3 regions of the Streptomyces sp. NPDC047841 genome follow, and region 2 is predicted to be linked to each of the others. Evidence: riboswitches for the same ligand, from Rfam matches in the RefSeq annotation. Region 2 holds a riboswitch; each other region holds the start of a gene.

Region 1 (6,157 bases), on a different contig from region 2:
GTTGCGGATGCCGGCGTCCGCGTACTGGCCGATGATGTTGCGCAGCTCGGCGATGGAGTGGTCGACCGCGGTGAGGTGGGCGACCGGGGTCAGCGTGGTGTCCGCGACGATCTGCTGGGTCTCCTTGACCGTGCCCGCGCGGGTGGATCCGCCGGCGCCGTAGGTCACGGAGACGAAGTCGGGGGCGACCGCCTCGACCCGCCGGAGCGCGCTCCACAGGTTCCGCTCGCCCTTCGGGGTCTTCGGCGCCGAGAACTCGAACGAGTACGTCGTCTTGCCGGTGGCGAGGATGTCGCGCACGGTGCGCGCGCGATCAGTCCTGGTGGATGCGGTTCCGAGGGCCATACCGGCAGGTTAGCCAGGGGTGGGCGGTCCCCCAACCGGATGTCGGCAATTTGCCCGATTTGCCGCTCTCCTGTCCAGCAGGTGGACAGAACGGCCCTCGGACCTGCCGTTCGGAGGCCCTAGCGGGCGTCCCGCAGCCGCTTCGCGAACTCAGCCGCAGCCGCGCCCGGGTCGTCCGCCCCGGTGATCGCGCGGACCACGACCACCCGGCGGGCCCCGGCGTCGAGCACCTGGTCCAGGTTGCCGAGGTCGATGCCGCCGATGGCGAACCAGGGGCGGTCGGTGCCGAGGGACGCCGTGTAGCGGACCAGGTCCAGGCCGGGGGCGTGGCGGCCGGGCTTGGTGGGGGTGGGCCAGCAGGGGCCGGTGCAGAAGTAGTCCACGCCGTCCTGGACGGCGGCGGCCGCGGCCTCCGCCTCGGCGTGCGTGGAGCGGCCTATCAGCACCCGGTCGCCGAGGATCGCCCGGGCCGCGGGGACCGGGAGATCACCCTGGCCGAGGTGGAGCACGTCGGCGCGGGCGGCATGGGCGACGTCCGCCCGGTCGTTGACCGCGAGCAGCTTGCCGTGCCGGGCGCAGGCGTCGGCGAAGACCTCCAGGTGCTCCAGCTCCTCGGCGGCCTCCATGCCCTTGTCCCGCAGCTGCACGACGTCGACACCGCCGGCCAGGACCGCGTCCAGGAACTCCGGCAGGTCGCCCTGGCGCGTGCGGGCGTCCGTGCACAGGTACAGGCGGGCGTCGGCGAGCGCGGCGCGGGCGGTGTCGGACATGCGGGGTCCCCCCGTGGTCGGTGTCCCTGGCGGTGGTGCGCGGTGGCGTACGGGCGTCCGGCCCGCACGCCACCTGCCTGCTGCGGATCGGCTCAGACGGCGAGCGCCTGGGCGCGGCGCTTCACCTCCGTGCCGCGATTCTCGCTCAGGGCCTGCGCGGGGGTGCCGGGCAGGGTCGGGTCGGGGGTGAAGAGCCATTCGATCATCTCTTCGACCGTGAAGCCGTCGTCCCGCAGGAGCGTCAGGGTCCCGGCCAGGCCCTTGACGACCTTGTCCCCGTCGATGAAGGCGGCGGGGACGTGCAGCGCCCTGTTCTCACCCCGGCGTACGGCGATGAGCTGGCCCTCCTTGACCAGCTGCCGGACACGCGTCACCTCGACACCGAGCATGTCGGCGATGTCGGGCAGGGTGAGCCAGGCGGGGACGAGAGCATCGATCTTTGCGTCAATCTCGGTCACGCTCCCTAGCCTGCCATCCCCCACCGACAGTCGGAAGTCAGGCAGGTCCAGGCGGGAGGGTGTGCTGGTCGGCCGTGGCGTTCTTCAGGGGCCGCGCCGGGTCGGTCAGCGCCTCGGGGTCCATCCGCCGGCCCGCCTCGATCAGGCGGCGGCCCTGGGCCAGGTCGCGGGGGCGGCCGACGGCCAGGAGGGCCACCAGGCGGTCCTGGCGGAGCCAGCAGACCGTCCAGGCTGGGCCCGCCGGGTCGCCGCGCCGCACCAGCCGGTCGGCCCCGGAGTGGTGACCCGCGTACTGGACGAAGCGGCCGAACTGCTCGGACCAGAAGTACGGCACCGGGTCGTAGACCGCCGGGGTCTCGCCGAGGATGTTCGCGGCGACCGTGCGCGGGCCCTGCAGGGCGTTGTCCCAGTGGTGGACGAGGAGCCGCTCGCCGTAGCGCGCGGACGGGAAGGAGGCGCAGTCGCCGACGGCGTACACCTCGGGCACGGAGGTGCACAGGCGGTCGTCGGTGAGGACCTCGCCGTGCGCGCCCAGCTCGATGCCGGAGCCGGCCAGCCAGCCGGTGGCGGGGCGGGCGCCGATGCCGACGACGACGGCGTCCGCGGGCAGCCGGGTTCCGTCGTCGAGCACCACCTCGCCGGGCTCGACGCGCTCCACGCGCGCGTGGACGCGCAGCTCCACGCCCGCCTCGGCGTACCAGGCGGCCATGGGCGCGGCGACCTCGGCGGGCAGGGCACCGGCGAGCGGATGGCCGGCGGCCTCCACGACGGTCACCGCGCAGCCGGCCTCGCGGGCGGCGGTGGCGAACTCGGCGCCGATCCAGCCGGCGCCCACGACCACGATGTCGTGCTGCCGGGCGAGCACGGGGCGCAGCCGTTCGGCGTCGTCCAGGGTGCGCAGCAGGTGCACGCCGGGCATGCCCTCGGTGCCGGGCAGCCGGACCGGTTCGGCGCCGGTGGCGAGGACCAGGACGTCGTACGGCACCGGGCCCGTCCCGGTGTCCAGCTCGCGCTCGGCGGGGCGCACGCCGTACACCTCGCAGCCGAGCCGCAGCTCGACGCCGAGGGACTCGAAGTCCACCTCGAAGGCGGAGTCCTCGGCCTTGCCGAGCAGCACCGCCTTCGACAGCGGCGGCCGGTCGTACGGCTGGTGCGGCTCGGCGCCGATGACGGTCACGTCGCCCCGGAAACCCTGCTCCCGCAGGGCGACCGCGGTCTGCACCCCGGCCATGCCCGCGCCGACGACGACCACGCGCCGCGCCGCCGCCGTGCCCTCTTGCGCTGTCTGCTCGCTCACCCGATCACCATAGACAATTGACGAGGAGTCAGTCAGGGGGCGGGCTCGGTGACCTGCTCCACCACGCTCGTGCCGGAGCCGGCCTGGGACTCCCACTCCCAGGTCTCGTCCAGGCGCACCCGCCCGTCCGGCAGCTCGACGACCGTGGACGCGCAGTGCCCCGAGGAGGTCGTCCCGTCGGTCTTCAGCTGCACGTACCGGAAGTCCAGCCGGTCGCCCTCGCGGGTGCCGACCAGGTGGCCGCGCACGACGTCGCCGCCCGCGTACTCCGCCCAGATCGCGCCGTCCTCCTCGTGGTACGCGAACCGTGTGCGGGTACCCACCTGACCTGGGGCTTGGTCCGCCACGGGGGCGAGGATCAGTCCGTCGAGCGAACGGGCCATGGAACGGGGCTCCCTTACGGGTGGGAGGAACGGCGGGCTAGGGTTGCCACCGTACAAGCACTCGCGGGAGCCCGGACGCACCGGGCTGAGAGGGAGGCTGGCGGCCTCCGACCGTACGAACCTGATCCGGGTCATGCCGGCGAAGGGAGGGGCTGGACGCCCATGTCGTCACGTACGTCCGACGTCCTCGTCATCGGGGGCGGGATCATCGGCCTGGTCACGGCCTGGCGCGCGGCGCAGCGCGGGCTGGCCACGGCCGTGGTGGACCCCGCACCCGGCGGCGGGGCCGCGCAGGTCGCGGCCGGGATGCTGGCCGCGGTCACCGAGCTGCACTACGGCGAGGAGACCCTGCTCGCCCTGAACCTGGAGTCGGCCCGCCGCTACCCCGCCTTCGCGGCCGAGCTGACCGAACTGACCGGCCATGACCTCGGCTACCGCCGCTGCGGCACCCTCGCCGTCGCCCTGGACGCCGACGACCGGGCCCACCTGCGCGAGCTGCACGCGCTCCAGCGGCGCGCGGGCCTCACCTCGGAGTGGCTGTCGGGGCGGGAGTGCCGGCGCCTGGAGCCGATGCTGGCGCCGGGGGTGCGGGGCGGGCTGCGGGTCGACGGCGACCACCAGATCGACCCGCGCCGGCTGGCGGCGGCCCTGGTGGCCGCGTGCGAGCGGGCCGGTGTGGTGTTCCACCGGGCGTGGGCGGAGCGGCTGGACGTGGTGCGGGACCGGGCCGCCGGGGCCACCACGGCGGACGGCACGGCTCTGCGCGCGGACCGGGTGGTGCTCGCGGCCGGCAGCCTGAGCGGGCGGCTCGCGGGCGTGCCGGACGAGCTGCTGCCTCCGGTGCGGCCGGTGAAGGGGCAGGTGCTGCGGCTGACCGTGCCGCGCCGGTACGCGCCGTTCCTGAGCCGGACCGTGCGGGCCGTGGTGCGGGGCGGCCAGGTCTATCTGGTGCCGCGGGAGAACGGCGAACTGGTCGTCGGCGCCACCAGCGAGGAGCTGGGCTGGGACACGACGGTCACCGCCGGCGGCGTGTACGAGCTGCTGCGCGACGCGCACGAGCTGGTGCCCGGCATCACCGAGCTGCCGCTGACCGAGACCCGGGCCGGGCTGCGCCCCGGCTCCCCGGACAACGCGCCGCTGCTCGGCCCGTCCGGGCTGGCCGGGCTGCTGCTGGCCACCGGGCACTACCGCAACGGCGTGCTGCTCACGCCGGTCACCGGGGACGTGCTGGCGCACGCGCTGGTCACCGGCGAGCTTCCGGAGGAGGCCCGTCCGTTCACCCCGCGGCGGTTCGGCGCCGCGTCCGCAGAGGCCGCCGCGCGCGTGGGGACGAGGGAAGAGCACGGGGAGACGAGGGAAGAGAAGGAAGAGGTGGAGCAGCCCGTATGAACAGCCCGGTCATGATTTCCGTCAACGGGGAGCGCCGGGAGATCGCCCCGGGCACCGCCCTCGACACCCTCGTCCGGACCCTCACCGCCGCCCCGCGCGGGGTGGCCGCCGCCGTCAACGAGACGGTCGTCCCACGCGCGCGGTGGGCGACGACCGCCCTCGCCGACGGCGACCGGGTCGAGGTCCTCACCGCCGTGCAGGGAGGCTGAGCCATGACCGGTGATCCCCTGGTCCTCGGTGACCTGTCCTTCTCCTCCCGGCTGATCATGGGCACGGGCGGGGCGCCCAGCCTGGACGTGCTGGAGCGGGCGCTGGTCGCCTCCGGTACGGAACTGACCACGGTCGCGATGCGCCGGGTGGACCCCTCCGTGCACGGCTCGGTGCTGTCGGTGCTGGAGAAGCTCGGCATCCGGGTGCTGCCGAACACGGCCGGCTGCTTCACCGCGGGCGAGGCCGTGCTGACCGCCCGGCTGGCCCGGGAGGCGCTGGGCACGGACCTGGTGAAGCTGGAGGTCATCGCCGACGAGCGGACGCTGCTGCCGGATCCGGTGGAGCTGCTGGAGGCGGCGGAGACGCTGGTGGACGACGGGTTCACGGTGCTGCCGTACACGAACGACGATCCGGTGCTCGCGCGCAAGCTGGAGGACGTGGGGTGCGCCGCGGTCATGCCGCTGGGGTCGCCGATCGGGTCCGGGCTCGGGATCCGCAACCCCCACAACTTCCAGCTGATCGTGGAGCACGCGCGCGTGCCGGTGATCCTGGACGCGGGGGCCGGTACGGCGTCGGACGCGGCGTTGGCGATGGAGCTGGGGTGCGCGGGTGTGATGCTCGCCTCAGCGGTGACGCGGGCCCAGGAGCCGGAGCTGATGGCCTGCGCCATGAGGCTCGCGGTGGAGGGGGGCCGGCTGGCCCGGCGGGCCGGGCGGATTCCCCGCAGGTACCTCGCCGAGGCGTCGTCTCCCGCGGAGGGCCTGGCCGTGCTGGACCCCGAGCGTCCCGCGTTCTGACCGGTGCCGCGGTGCCGTCCGGCCGGCGGCCGCGGGGTGGTGGGTGCGTCACAGGTCGGCTGCAGTGCTGGTGGGAAAGCGGTCTCGGCGCGGGAACCGCCGGTGCCCCCTCGTAGACTCGCCTCTCGTGGATACGACCCTTCAGGACCCCCTCGTCGGGCAGGTGCTCGACGGCCGGTACCGCGTCGACGCGCGGATCGCGGCCGGCGGGATGGCCACGGTCTACCGGGCCCTGGACACCCGCCTTGACCGTGTGCTCGCGCTGAAGGTGATGCACCCGACGCTCGCGGCCGACGGCGTGTTCGTCGAGCGGTTCATCCGGGAGGCCAAGTCCGTCGCCCGGCTCGACCACCCCAACGTGGTGCAGGTCTTCGACCAGGGGACCGACGGGTCGTACGTCTACCTGGCGATGGAGTACATAGCCGGCTGCACCCTGCGGGACGTGCTGCGCGAGCGGGGCGCGGTGCAGCCGCGGGCCGCGCTGGACGTCCTGGAGCCGGTGCTCGCC
Region 2 (6,157 bases):
TTCCCGCGTCACCGCTTCCGGCGTCGGCCCCGGCCGCCGCGTGCCGGTGCGGGCTGTGTCGCTGCGGTCGCCGGGGCAGCAGGACCGGTCCGGTCGGCCGACACGACGAGCGCGGCCAGTGCGGTGGTGACCGGGACCGAGGCGACCAGACCGATCGAGCCGACCAGCGTGCGCACGATCTCCTCGGCCACCAGCTCGCTGTTGGCCACGGTGCCGATGCTGCTCTGCGCGATCGAGAACAGCAGCAGCAACGGCAGTGCGGCACCGGCGTAGGCGAGCACCAGGGTGTTGACCACGGACGCGATGTGGTCGCGGCCGATGCGGATGCCCGCCCGGTACAGCCCGCGCCAGCCCATCGACGGATTGGCCTCGTGCAGCTCCCAGACGGCCGAGGTCTGTGTCACCGTCACGTCGTCCAGGACGCCGAGCGAACCGATGATGACGCCGGCCAGCAGCAGACCGCTCATGTCGATCGACGGATACAGGCCGTGGATCAGGCCGGTGCTGTCGTCCGTGTTACCGGTCAGTGCGGCCCAGCCGATGAACAGTGACCCGAGCATGCCGATCAGGCAGAGCGAGATCAGCGTGCCGAGCACCGCCACCGACGTGCGCGCCGACAGCCCGTGGCACATGTACAGGGCGATGAGCATGATGGCGCTCGCCCCCACCACGGCCACCAGCAGCGGGTTCGCCCCCTCCAGGATCGCCGGCAGGATGAACAGCGTCAGCACGAGGAAACTCACGGCGAGTGCGACCAGTGCCATGACTCCGCGCACCCGGCCCACGACCACGACGGCCACCGCGAAGATCCCCGCGAGCAGTGCCATGGGGAACTTCCGGTTCACATCGGTCACCGAGTACTGCAGGTCCTTGGGGGCCGAGGGCTCGTAGGCGACCACGACCTTCTCGCCCTGGTGCAGTTGCCGCGACTGGTCGGGCTGCACGATCTCGGTGAAGGTACGGCCCTCGTCCTTACCGGTGTCGATCCGGATGGTGGCCCTCTTGCAGGTCCGGTTGGCCTCCGCCTCCGCCGGCGTGCCCTCGGCGGTGGAGGTGTCGCCGGCCGGAGTGCCGCCGGAGGCGTTCACCGACTTGCAGCTGACCTCGACGACCCTGCTGACCGTGGCCTGTTGGGTCTGCCGGTCGAAGCCGACGCCGGTGCGCTTGTGGGAGGGGGCTTGCCCCGGCCAGAGCACCACGAGGCCGACCAGGACCGCTGCGGTGAAGGGGACCAGGACCGCCGCGATGACCTTGCGCAGGTGCCGGGAGACGGGGGTGGCGGGCCCGTGGCTGTGGCCGTGTGAGTGGCCGTGGCCGCGTGGACCGTGGCTGTGTCCGTCACCCTGTTCCGGGCCGTCTCGGCGGGGCGGCTCGGGCGGCTGGTAAGGGTACTGCTCGATCCTGGTCACCGCCCGATCATCGCAAGAACGGCGGAGGGCCCACTGTTCACCGCGCCACACATGGCGCTAGCGTGGAGGCACCTTTGCACACGCGGGAGCTCGGAGCACCGGGCTGAGAGGGCGCTGACCTCCGTACACGCGATGTTTCACGTGGAACAAGAGGTGTTCCGCAGGAAACGTCGCCAGACGGACACCGCTGCGTCGACCGCCGAACCTGTTACCGGGTAATGCCGGCGTAGGGAGTAGGTCTCATGGCCAACAAGGACGCACGCACGCCTGCCTCCGTCCAGGACGAGAAGTCCCCGGAGGCCGGGAAGTCCATCGGCTGGCACAAGGCGTACGTCGAGGGCTCGCGCCCCGATCTGCGCGTGCCGGTCCGTCAGGTGCACCTCACCAACGGGCAGTCGGTCACGCTGTACGACACATCGGGCCCGTACACCGATCCACTCGCCGACACGGACGTCCGCCGTGGCCTGCCGCCGCTGCGGGAGAACTGGATCACCGCCCGCGGCGATACCGAGGAGTACGCGGGACGTCCGGTCCGTGCCGAAGACGACGGCATCAAGCACACCTCGCCGCGCGGCGGGCTGCGGAACCTGGACGCGGTCTTCCCCGGACGCCCGCGTCAGCCGCGACGGGGCCGCGACGGCCAGGCGGTGACGCAGCTCGCGTACGCCCGCCGTGGCGAGATCACGCCGGAGATGGAGTTCGTGGCGCTCCGGGAGAACGTTTCCCCCGAGGTGGTGCGCGAGGAGATCGCGGCGGGCCGGGCGGTGCTGCCCGCCAACGTCAACCACCCGGAGATCGAGCCGATGATCATCGGCAAGCGGTTCCTGGTGAAGGTGAACGCCAACATCGGCAACTCCGCGGTGACGTCCTCCATCGAGGAGGAGGTCGAGAAGATGACCTGGGCGACCCGCTGGGGCGCCGACACGGTCATGGACCTGTCCACCGGCCGCAACATCCACACCACTCGCGAGTGGGTCCTGCGCAACTCCCCCGTTCCCATCGGCACGGTGCCGCTCTACCAGGCACTGGAGAAGGTCGACGGCAAGGCCGAGGAACTGACCTGGGAGATCTACAAGGACACCGTCATCGAGCAGGCCGAGCAGGGCGTGGACTACATGACGGTCCACGCGGGCGTCCGGCTGGCCTACGTGCCGCTCACTGCCCATCGCAAGACCGGCATCGTCTCGCGCGGCGGTTCGATCATGGCCGCGTGGTGCCTGGCGCACCACAAGGAATCGTTCCTGTACGAGAACTTCGAGGAGCTGTGCGAGATCCTCGCCGCCTACGACGTCACGTACTCGCTGGGTGACGGCCTTCGGCCGGGGTCGATCGCGGACGCCAACGACGAGGCGCAGTTCGCGGAGTTGAGGACGCTCGGGGAACTCAACCGGATTGCCAGGCGTTTCCACGTACAGACGATGATCGAGGGCCCGGGACACGTCCCGATGCACAAGATCAAGGAGAACATCGACCTTCAGCAGGAGATCTGCGATGAAGCCCCGTTCTATACGCTCGGCCCGCTGACCACGGACGTCGCGCCGGCGTACGACCACATCACCTCCGGCATCGGTGCCGCGATGATCGCCTGGTGGGGTACGGCGATGCTCTGCTACGTCACGCCCAAGGAGCACCTCGGCCTGCCCAACCGGGACGACGTCAAGACCGGCGTCATCACCTACAAGATCGCCGCACACGCGGCCGACCTCGCCAAGGGGCATCCCGGAGCGCAGGAGTGGGACGACGCGCTGTCCGACGCCCGCTTCGAGTTCCGCTGGGAGGACCAGTTCAACCTCGCGCTGGACCCGGACACGGCACGGGAGTTCCACGACGAGACCCTGCCGGCCGAGCCCGCCAAGACGGCGCACTTCTGCTCCATGTGCGGCCCGAAGTTCTGCAGCATGAAGATCTCGCAGGACATCCGGCGTGAGCACGGCGGCAGCCGGGCCGAGATCGAGGAGGGCATGGCCCGGAAGTCACAGGAGTTCGCGGCCGCGGGCAACCGGGTGTACCTGCCGATCGCGGACTGAGCGCAGCACGCTGAACTCGCCGCGCCGGCCGGTCCCATGACGGCCGGCTGGTGCGGCGGGGCCTGAGGGCCGACGGCCGGCCGGTGTGGTGGCAGCACACCGGTGGGCCGGCCGGATCACTCGGGCTGGTGTTCCGGGCCTCCGAAGTCCGGGCTCGTGTAGTCGGGGCTGGTGAAGCTCGGGCGGCCGGTCGCGGTGCCGTCGCCGGGGCTGCTGAAGCCGGGGCGGTCGTAACCGAGGCGGGGTATGCGGCCGGTCGGTGCGGGCGGGATCGACGAGTGCCCGGCGGTGGTGCCGGGCTCGGCGAGTGCCTCCCGGAGGAAGGGCAGGATGCCGCGCTCCAGCAGGGCGTCCCGCCACGCCTCCCTGGCCCTTGCGAGTTCCTCGCGGGCCGCGTCCCGTGCCCGGTCGTCCGCCGGGGTGCTGTTGCGCAGAGCGGTGAGCAGCAGTCCGACCGCGGCGACGAGGACGGTCGCCGCGGTGACGGCACCGAACACCCACCCGGCGGTGAGCATGGTCCGGGCGAAGGTGCGGCCGGGGTCGAGCGCCTTCAGGACGTAGCCGACGAGCAGGAAGATCACCGCGGCGGTCCCGGAGAGGACGGGAGCCAGGACGGCGACGACCGCGATGGCGCCCGCGCCGGTGCTCTCGGCGGCTTCCCCGAGGGTGGTGGCGAGGCCCGCGGCGGTCGAACCCGGGCTGTCCTCCTCGGAGTCGCCGACGGCCGGCGGGCCGGACAGCGCCGGGTGACGCAGTGCGTCGCGCAGCTTGACGTAGTGCTGGTACTCGGCCGCCGCCGCCGGCGTGATCAGGGCGGAGGCGTTGAGGGCCATGGTGCGCAGTTGTTCGGAGTTGAGCCGCTGTCCGACAGCGGCCAGTTCCGGTCGGTGCGGTGCGGAGCGCAGCGCCTCATCGAGGAGCCGCTCGAATTCCTGGCGGTCCTCGCTCTGCAGGTGCTGCGGAACGCTGTTCATGTGCATCCCCCGATGCTCCGTAGGGCTTGGGGCTCGCACGCCGGCGAGCCGTCGGGCAGAAACGGAGGGGAGCCTGCTACGGATAAGCCGATGGTAGAGCCGTGACGGCGCGCGGTGACAGGGGATTGCCGGAATTCGCGGTCCGGCCTGCGGGTACGCGGCTGGGGGATGCCTGCCGGACTAACGGTCAGCCGTCGAGGGGAAGTTGTTGGACCAGCAGTTTCCCGGCCATGGTCACTCCACCGTCCATGGCGATGGCGAGTCCGTCGGCGTAGACGTGCGGTCCCTCGACGACCGGGCGGGTGCTCTCCTCGCCGTCCTCGGAGCCGACCTGGCCGAGGAGATAGGGAATGGGGCTGTGCCCATGAACGACCCGGGTGCCGCCGTACGTATCGAGGAGCGAGCGTACGGCGTCGGCGCCGCCCTCGTCGCGGAAGGAGAAGCGTTTGGTGAACTTGCGGAACAGGTCCCAGACCTCGTCGGCGTCGTTGCGGGTCAGAGCCTCGCGGACGGTGTCGTTGACCGCCTCGATGGAGTCGCCGTAATCGAGGTAGGCGGTGGTGTCCGAGTGGAGGAGCAGATAGCCGTCGACCTCCTCGACGGCGTCGAGGCGGGCCATCCACTGCAGATGGTGGTCCTGGAGGCGGTCCATGTCGGTCTTCTGGCCGCCGTTGAGCAGCCAGGCCGCCTGGAAGGTGGCGGTGCCCGCGCCGGAGGTGACGGGCGTGTCGCCGAACCGCTTGGCACCGAGGAGCAGCAGCTCGTGGTTGCCCATGAGGGCCTTGCAGTAGCCGCCGGCCGCCGCGGCCTCGGCGGACAGCCGCATGACCAGGTCGATGACGCCGATGCCGTCCGGGCCGCGGTCGGTGAAGTCGCCGAGGAACCACAGCCGGGCGGTGCCGGCGCACCACTGGCCCGAGGCGTCGATCAGGCCCTGCTCCTGCAGGGCCGCCACCAGCTCGTCCAGGTAGCCGTGGACGTCGCCGACGACGTAGAGCGGGCCGGGCCCGGTCGCGGGCTGCGGGGCCGGGGCGGCGGGGGCGGGCTCGACGGGCAGCTGGAGGGTGTCGCCGCGGTTGATGACGGGCAGGTCGCGCTGGGTCGGGGTGTAGCCCTCGGGGTACGCCTCGTCGGCGGGCGGTACGACGTCGCCGGGGTGGACGTGCTGGACGTACGGACCGGTCTCGTGGACGTACGCGGGTACCCGGAAATCGCGCAGCGTCGCCGTCCGCTCCGCCTCGGGTCCCTGACCGGCCCCCTGAGTCATCAGACCCCTCCACCATCGCGCCGCATCTGCACCGCTTCGGACTGCCTGGTCGCAGCGGTCCGCGGTGTCGTGGGCCCATCATAGGAACGCGCGTCGCGCCGTGTGATGACCCAGGGGTGGTGAATCGGAACAAGACTCCAGTTCACCGTGGCATTCGCCCCGTTTGGGCAGATGTTCGACGGGCTGTCGGCCGGCCGGTCCCTCGGTCCGGCGGGTCCGGCCCGCCCGCGGTGCGCCGACGGGTCACCCTGTGCCGCACCGGCCGGGTCCACGCGGAGGCCGGTGCGGCGGGCGGTGCTACGTGTCGTCCGGTGTCCGCGGCGGGCTGACCGTCGTGCGCGGCGACCGCCGCTGGGACGAGGTGCGCACGATCAGTTCGGTCGGTATCACCTGCTCGACGGGCTGGTCCGACTCGACGCCCTCGATGGCGTCGATGAGGAGCTGGACGACGGCGGTGCCGATGCGGCGCGGCTTCAGGGA
Region 3 (6,157 bases), on a different contig from region 2:
GGGCGGGGGCCGTTGCCGTACCCGGGCCCTCCCCTCGCGGCACCCGGATGCCGCATCTCGACGCGGCGGCCGGCGCCGGCGCGCGGCAGACTCCTCCAGAGGACGGCCGTTCCACCGCCGCCCCGGCGACGCAGCAGGGAGTGAGCCGATGCGCCTCGACCCGACGCCCACCCCGTACGACCCGGCCCTCACCCCTGCCGGCCCGGCTCCCGCTTCCGCCGACCCCGTCCCTGACCTCGTCGCCGCCCCGCCACCGCCACCCCCGCCCGTCCGGTTCTGGCCCGTCGACGATCTGCCCGCACTCGCCCCCGATCCCCTCCTGGACGTGCTGCTGCGGGAGGAACCGGTCGCGCGGATCAGGTTGCCGTACGGCGAGGGGTGCGCCTGGCTGGTCACGCGGTACGACGACGTCCGGTTCGTCACCTCGGACCCGCGCTTCTCCCGGGAACGGGTCGCCGGCCGGACCGTCACCACCATGCGCCCGGTGCCGGTGGCCTCACAGACGGCGGGCCTGCAGTACGTCGATCCGCCCCGGCACACCCGGCTGCGCCGGGTCGTCGCCCGCGCGTTCACCGGGCGGAGCATGCGGCGGCTGCGGCCGCTCGCGGAGCGCAGGGCCGCCGGCCTGCTCGCAGGGATGGAACGCGCCGGCGCCCCGGCCGACCTCATGGAACACCTGCACGGCCCCTTCCCGATCGCCGTGCTCCGCGACTTCCTCGGCGTGGAGGAGGAGGACTGGCATCGCTGGGCCGTGACGGGCGAGGCCCTGCTGTCCGCGTCCGCGGGAGCCGATGCGGAGGAGCGGGCCAGGGAAGCGGCCCTGATCACCCGGGCCCGGATCACCGAACTGCTCCACAGGCGCCGAGAGGACCCCCGCGACGATCTGGCAGGCGTGCTGGCGCGGGCCGCCGAGGCGGGCGAGATCACCGACGACGAGGCGATGTCCCTGGCCATCGCCGTCCAGGTCAGCGGCGGTCACGCGGTCCGCAACAACAGCGGTTCGATGATGTACGCGCTGCTCACCCACCCCGGGCACCTGGACCGGCTGCGCCGTGAGCCGGAGCTGCTGCCCCGGGCCGTGGAGGAACTGTTCCGCTACGTCCCGCACCGCAACGGCGTCGGCATCCCGCGCGTCGCCACGGAGGACGTGGCGGTCGGCGGCCGGCTGATACGGGCCGGCGACGTCGTCTACAACGCCTACCTCGCCGCCAACCGCGACCCCGAGGTCTTCCCCGACCCGGACGCCCTGGACTTCGACCGCGACAACCCCGCCCACCTGGCCTTCGGGCACGGCCCGCACCACTGCCTGGCCGCCGTCATGGCCCGCATGGAAGCCGAGGTCATGATCGGCGCCGTACTCACCCGCTTCCCCGGCATCCGCCTGGCCGTGCCGCCCGAGGAAGTCGAGTTCCAGACGCAGGGGCTGATCCGCGGGCCGAGGGCCCTGCCCGTGACGTGGTGACACGTCGGGTGGCAAGAGAAGAACCGGAACCGGAGCCGGGACACCGACGGCGACCAGGAACGGCCGCGTCACACACTCGCCGGGCCACCTGTGTGGATCTGCGACACTGGATGCACCATGCCCAAGCCCGGAGAACTCATTTTCGTCGCGCCGCGCGGAGCCAAGAAGCCGCCGCGGCATCTCGCCGACCTCACGCCCGCTGAGCGCAAGGACGCCGTGGCCGGGATCGGTGAGAAGCCGTTCCGTGCCAAGCAGCTCTCGCAGCACTACTTCGCGCGGTACGCGCACGACCCGGAGCAGTGGACCGACATCCCCGCCGGCTCCCGCGCCAAGCTTCAGGAAGCGCTGTTCCCGGAGCTGATGACCGTCGTCCGGCACCTGTCCACCGACCAGGGGACCACGCGCAAGACGCTGTGGCGGCTGTTCGACGGGACGCTGGTCGAGTCGGTGCTCATGCGGTACCCGGACCGGGTCACCATGTGCATCAGCTCGCAGGCCGGGTGCGGTATGAACTGCCCGTTCTGCGCGACCGGGCAGGCCGGGCTGGACCGGAACCTGTCCACCGCGGAGATCGTCCACCAGATCGTGGACGGCATGCGGGCGCTGCGGGACGGCGAGGTGCCCGGTGGGCCCGCGCGGCTGTCCAACATCGTCTTCATGGGGATGGGCGAGCCCCTCGCCAACTACAAGCGGGTCGTCGGCGCCATCCGGGCGCTCACCGACCCCGCCCCGGACGGGCTCGGCCTCTCGCAGCGCGGGATCACCGTCTCCACCGTCGGACTCGTGCCGGCCATCCACCGGTTCGCCGACGAGGGCCTGAAGTGCCGGCTCGCGATCTCCCTGCACGCCCCCGACGACGAGCTGCGCGACACCCTCGTCCCCGTGAACACGCGGTGGAAGGTGCGCGAGGTGCTGGACGCCGGGTTCGAGTACACCGAGAAGTCCGGGCGCCGGCTGTCCATCGAGTACGCGCTCATCCGCGACATCAACGACCAGGCGTGGCGGGGCGACAGGCTCGGGCGGCTGCTGAAGGGCAAGCCCGTGCACGTCAACCTCATCCCGCTGAACCCGACGCCGGGGTCGAAGTGGACCGCGTCGCGGCCGGAGGACGAGAAGGCGTTCGTGGAGGCGATCGCCGCGCACGGCGTGCCCGTCACCGTCCGGGACACCCGGGGGCAGGAGATCGACGGGGCCTGCGGTCAGCTCGCGGCCACCGAGCGGTAATCTGACCCCGTCCGCATATCTTCATATTCCGACAGGGGAGCGCCACAGCGCTGAGAGTGCGGCACCGGGCCGCAGACCCTCTGAACCTCGCCCAGGTCATTCTGGGTAGGAAGTTCGGTCACCACTCAAGCTGTTGCGCCCTGCCCGGGTCTCCCCAGCGGAGCCCGGGCAGGGCCGCGTCTCTTCCTGGCCAACCCCAGGAGGACATCCAGTGCACAACAAGACCTTCGTGGCCGTGGCGGTCGGGCTCGGCCTGCTCGGCCTGTCCGCGTGCGGTTCCGGCACGAGCGGGCCGGCCGCGGATTCCAAGACCGTGACCCTGGTCAGCCATGACTCGTGGGCCGTCTCCAAGAACGTGCTGAAGGACTTCGAGAAGCAGTCCGGGTACAAGGTCAGGGTCCTGAAGGACGGCGACGCCGGGCAGGCCGTCAACAAGGCCGTCCTGACCAAGGACAACCCGCAGGGCGACGTCTTCTTCGGCGTCGACAACACCCTGCTCTCCCGAGCCCTGGACAACGGGCTGTTCCAGCCGTACCGGGCCAAGGGCTACGACACGGTCCGGCCCGAGTTCCGCGTCGACCAGGACAAGCACCGCGTCACGCCCGTCGACACCGGCGACATCTGCGTCAACTACGACAAGGCCTGGTTCAGCGCGCACAAGCTGACGCCGCCGCAGTCCTTCGCGGACCTCGCCGATCCCGCGTACAAGAACCTCCTCGTCACCGAGAACGCGGCCACCTCCTCGCCGGGCCTCGGCTTCCTGCTCGGCAGCGCCGCCCGGTTCGGGGACAGCGGCTGGCAGGACTACTGGAAGAAGCTCAAGGCCAACGGCGTCAAGGTGGTCGACGGCTGGGAGCAGGCCTACTACCAGGAGTTCTCCGGTTCCTCCGAGGGCAAGAAGGCGGGTGGCGACCGGCCGCTCGTGGTGTCGTACGCCTCCTCCCCGCCCGCCGAGGTGATCTACGCCAAGAAGCGGCCCGGCACCGCCCCGACCGGGGTGTCGTACGGCACCTGCTTCCGGCAGACCGAGTACGCCGGACTGCTGAGCAACGCGAAGAACACCAAGGGCGGCAAGGCGTTCCTCGACTTCCTGCTGACCAAGGAGTTCCAGCAGGACATGCCGCTGAACATGTTCGTCTACCCGGTGGTGCAGGGGGCGGCCGTCCCCGCCGACTTCACGAAGTACGGGCCGGCCGCCAAGGATCCCGCGACCGTGGCCCCGGACAAGATCGCCGCCAACCGCGACCAGTGGGTCAAGTCGTGGACGTCACTCGTACTGAAGTGACCGCCCGCGTCAGGGACGGGCGCGGGAGCGCGGTGCGGCTCGGCCTCATGGCCCTGCCCGTCGCGTTCTTCGCGCTGTTCTTCGCCTGGCCCGTGGCCGCGATCGTCGCGCGCGGGCTGAAGACGGACGGCGCCTGGTACCTCGGCCGGATCGCGGACGTCGTCACCCGGCCGGACATCCGGCACGTGCTGTGGTTCACCACCTGGCAGGCGCTCGCCTCCACCGCGCTCACCCTGCTGCTCGCCCTGCCCGCCGGCTACGTCTTCGCCCGCCTCGACTTCCCGGGCAAGCAGCTGCTGCGGGCCGTCGTCACCGTCCCGTTCGTGCTGCCGACCGTCGTCGCGGGCAGCGCCTTCCTGGCGCTGCTCGGCCGCGGCGGGCTGCTGGACGAGCTGTGGGGGGTACGGCTGGACACCACGGTGTGGGCGATCCTGCTGGCCCACGTCTTCTTCAACTTCGCGGTCGTCGTGCGGACCGTGGGCGGCCTGTGGGCGCAGCTCGACCCCCGGCAGGAGGAGGCCGCCCGGATGCTGGGCGCCTCACCGCTGACGGCCTGGCGGAAGGTCACCCTGCCCGCGCTCGCGCCCGCCGTGGCCGCCGCCGCCCTGATGGTGTTCCTGTTCACCTTCACCTCCTTCGGCGTGGTGCAGATCCTCGGCGGCCCCACCTTCTCCACCCTCGAAGTGGAGATCTACCGGCAGACCTCCGAGGTCTTCGACCTGTCCACGGCCGCCGTCCTCACCCTGGTCCAGTTCGCGGCGGTCGGCGCGGTCCTCGCCGTGCACGCCTGGACGGTACGGCGCCGGGAGACCGCGCTGCGGCTCGTGGACCCGGCGGTGACGGCCCGGCGCCCGCGCGGCGCCGGACAGTGGACCCTGCTCGCCTCGGTCCTCGCCGTCGTCGCGCTGCTGCTGGTCCTGCCGCTCGCCGTCCTCGTCCGCCGCTCCCTGGACGCGCCCGGTCTCGGTTACTACCGGGCGCTGACCCGCGCGGACGGCGGTACGTTCCTGGTGGCGCCCGTGCACGCGGTGTGGACCTCGCTGCAGTACGCGGTCGCGGCCACCGCCATCGCCGTGGTGATCGGCGCTCTCGCCGCCGCCGCGCTGGCCCGGCGGGACGCGGGACGGCTGGTGCGGGGCTTCGACGCCCTGCTCATGCTGCCGCTCGGCGTCTCCGCCGTGACCGTCGGCTTCGGCTTCCTGATCGCCCTCGACAGGCCGCCGCTGGACCTGCGGCAGTCCTGGATACTGGTGCCGCTCGCCCAGGCACTGGTCGGCGCCCCCTTCGTCGTACGGACCATGCTGCCCGTGCTGCGCGCGGTGGACGTCCGGCTCCGGGAGGCGGCGGCCGTGCTCGGCGCCTCGCCCTGGCGGGTGTGGCGGGAGGTGGACCTGCCGCTGGTGCGGCGGGCGCTGCTGGTCGCGTCCGGGTTCGCGTTCGCCGTGTCGCTGGGCGAGTTCGGGGCCACCGTGTTCATCGCCCGGCCCGACAACCCGACGCTCCCGGTCGCGGTGGCCCGGCTGCTCAGCCGCCCCGGCGAACTCAACTACGGCCAGGCGATGGCCCTTTCGACGATTCTCATGGTGGTGTGCGCCGCCGCGCTGCTCGTTCTGGAGCGGCTGCGGACCGACCGGACGGGGGAGTTCTAGATGCTGCTGAGCCTGGATGCCGCGACCGTGCGCTTCGGCGGGCGGGCCGTGCTCGACGCCGTCGCCCTCGATGTCGCCGAGCAGGAGGTGGTGTGCGTCCTCGGCCCCAGCGGCAGCGGCAAGTCCACCCTGCTGCGGGCCGTGGCAGGGCTCCAGCCCCTGTCCGGCGGTCGCGTCCTGCTCGGGGCCCGGGACCAGGCGGGCGTACCCGCGCACCGGCGGGGCGTCGGACTGATGTTCCAGGACCACCAGTTGTTCCCGCAGCGGGACGTCGGCGCGAACGTGGCCTTCGGTCTGCGCATGCACGGCGTCGCCAGGGGCGAACGGGACGCCGAGGTGGGCCGGTTGCTGGAGCTGGTCGGGCTGCCCGGCGCCGCCCGGCGGGCGGTGGCCTCGCTGTCCGGCGGCGAGCAGCAGCGCGTGGCCCTCGCCCGGGCGCTCGCGCCCCGGCCCCGGCTGCTGATGCTGGACGAGCCGCTGGGCCAGCTGGACCGTTCGCTGCGGGAGCGGCTGGTGGTCGAACTGCGGGAGCTGTTC

The links. Region 2 has a riboswitch for thiamine pyrophosphate ahead of thiC (phosphomethylpyrimidine synthase ThiC). Riboswitches for the same ligand answer to the same signal wherever they lie in the genome.
Region 1: it holds a riboswitch for thiamine pyrophosphate, as region 2 does, so the genes downstream of both, thiO (glycine oxidase ThiO) here and thiC (phosphomethylpyrimidine synthase ThiC) in region 2, are expected to answer to the same signal.
Region 3: it holds a riboswitch for thiamine pyrophosphate, as region 2 does, so the genes downstream of both, AB0947_RS17110 (thiamine ABC transporter substrate-binding protein) here and thiC (phosphomethylpyrimidine synthase ThiC) in region 2, are expected to answer to the same signal.

Annotation. Positions count from the first base shown of each region.
Region 1 is NZ_JBEYRP010000010.1:310,341-316,497, forward strand. Features, by position in the region: gene metF (methylenetetrahydrofolate reductase [NAD(P)H]) at 1-345, opposite strand, end outside; gene thiE (thiamine phosphate synthase) at 465-1,115, opposite strand; gene AB0947_RS18920 (Rv2175c family DNA-binding protein) at 1,208-1,573, opposite strand; gene AB0947_RS18925 (FAD-dependent oxidoreductase) at 1,611-2,870, opposite strand; gene AB0947_RS18930 (hypothetical protein) at 2,903-3,253, opposite strand; TPP riboswitch at 3,307-3,418, shown strand; gene thiO (glycine oxidase ThiO) at 3,416-4,642, shown strand; gene thiS (sulfur carrier protein ThiS) at 4,639-4,851, shown strand; gene AB0947_RS18945 (thiazole synthase) at 4,855-5,649, shown strand; gene pknB (Stk1 family PASTA domain-containing Ser/Thr kinase) at 5,777-6,157, shown strand, end outside.
Region 2 is NZ_JBEYRP010000015.1:175,015-181,171, reverse strand. Features, by position in the region: gene AB0947_RS26095 (YibE/F family protein) at 9-1,409, opposite strand; TPP riboswitch at 1,482-1,659, shown strand; gene thiC (phosphomethylpyrimidine synthase ThiC) at 1,652-3,436, shown strand; gene AB0947_RS26085 (hypothetical protein) at 3,553-4,416, opposite strand; gene AB0947_RS26080 (metallophosphoesterase) at 4,598-5,677, opposite strand; gene AB0947_RS26075 (LacI family DNA-binding transcriptional regulator) at 5,975-6,157, opposite strand, start outside.
Region 3 is NZ_JBEYRP010000009.1:252,303-258,459, forward strand. Features, by position in the region: gene AB0947_RS17100 (cytochrome P450) at 149-1,462, shown strand; gene rlmN (23S rRNA (adenine(2503)-C(2))-methyltransferase RlmN) at 1,580-2,686, shown strand; TPP riboswitch at 2,710-2,816, shown strand; gene AB0947_RS17110 (thiamine ABC transporter substrate-binding protein) at 2,898-3,971, shown strand; gene AB0947_RS17115 (iron ABC transporter permease) at 4,019-5,620, shown strand; gene AB0947_RS17120 (ABC transporter ATP-binding protein) at 5,621-6,157, shown strand, end outside.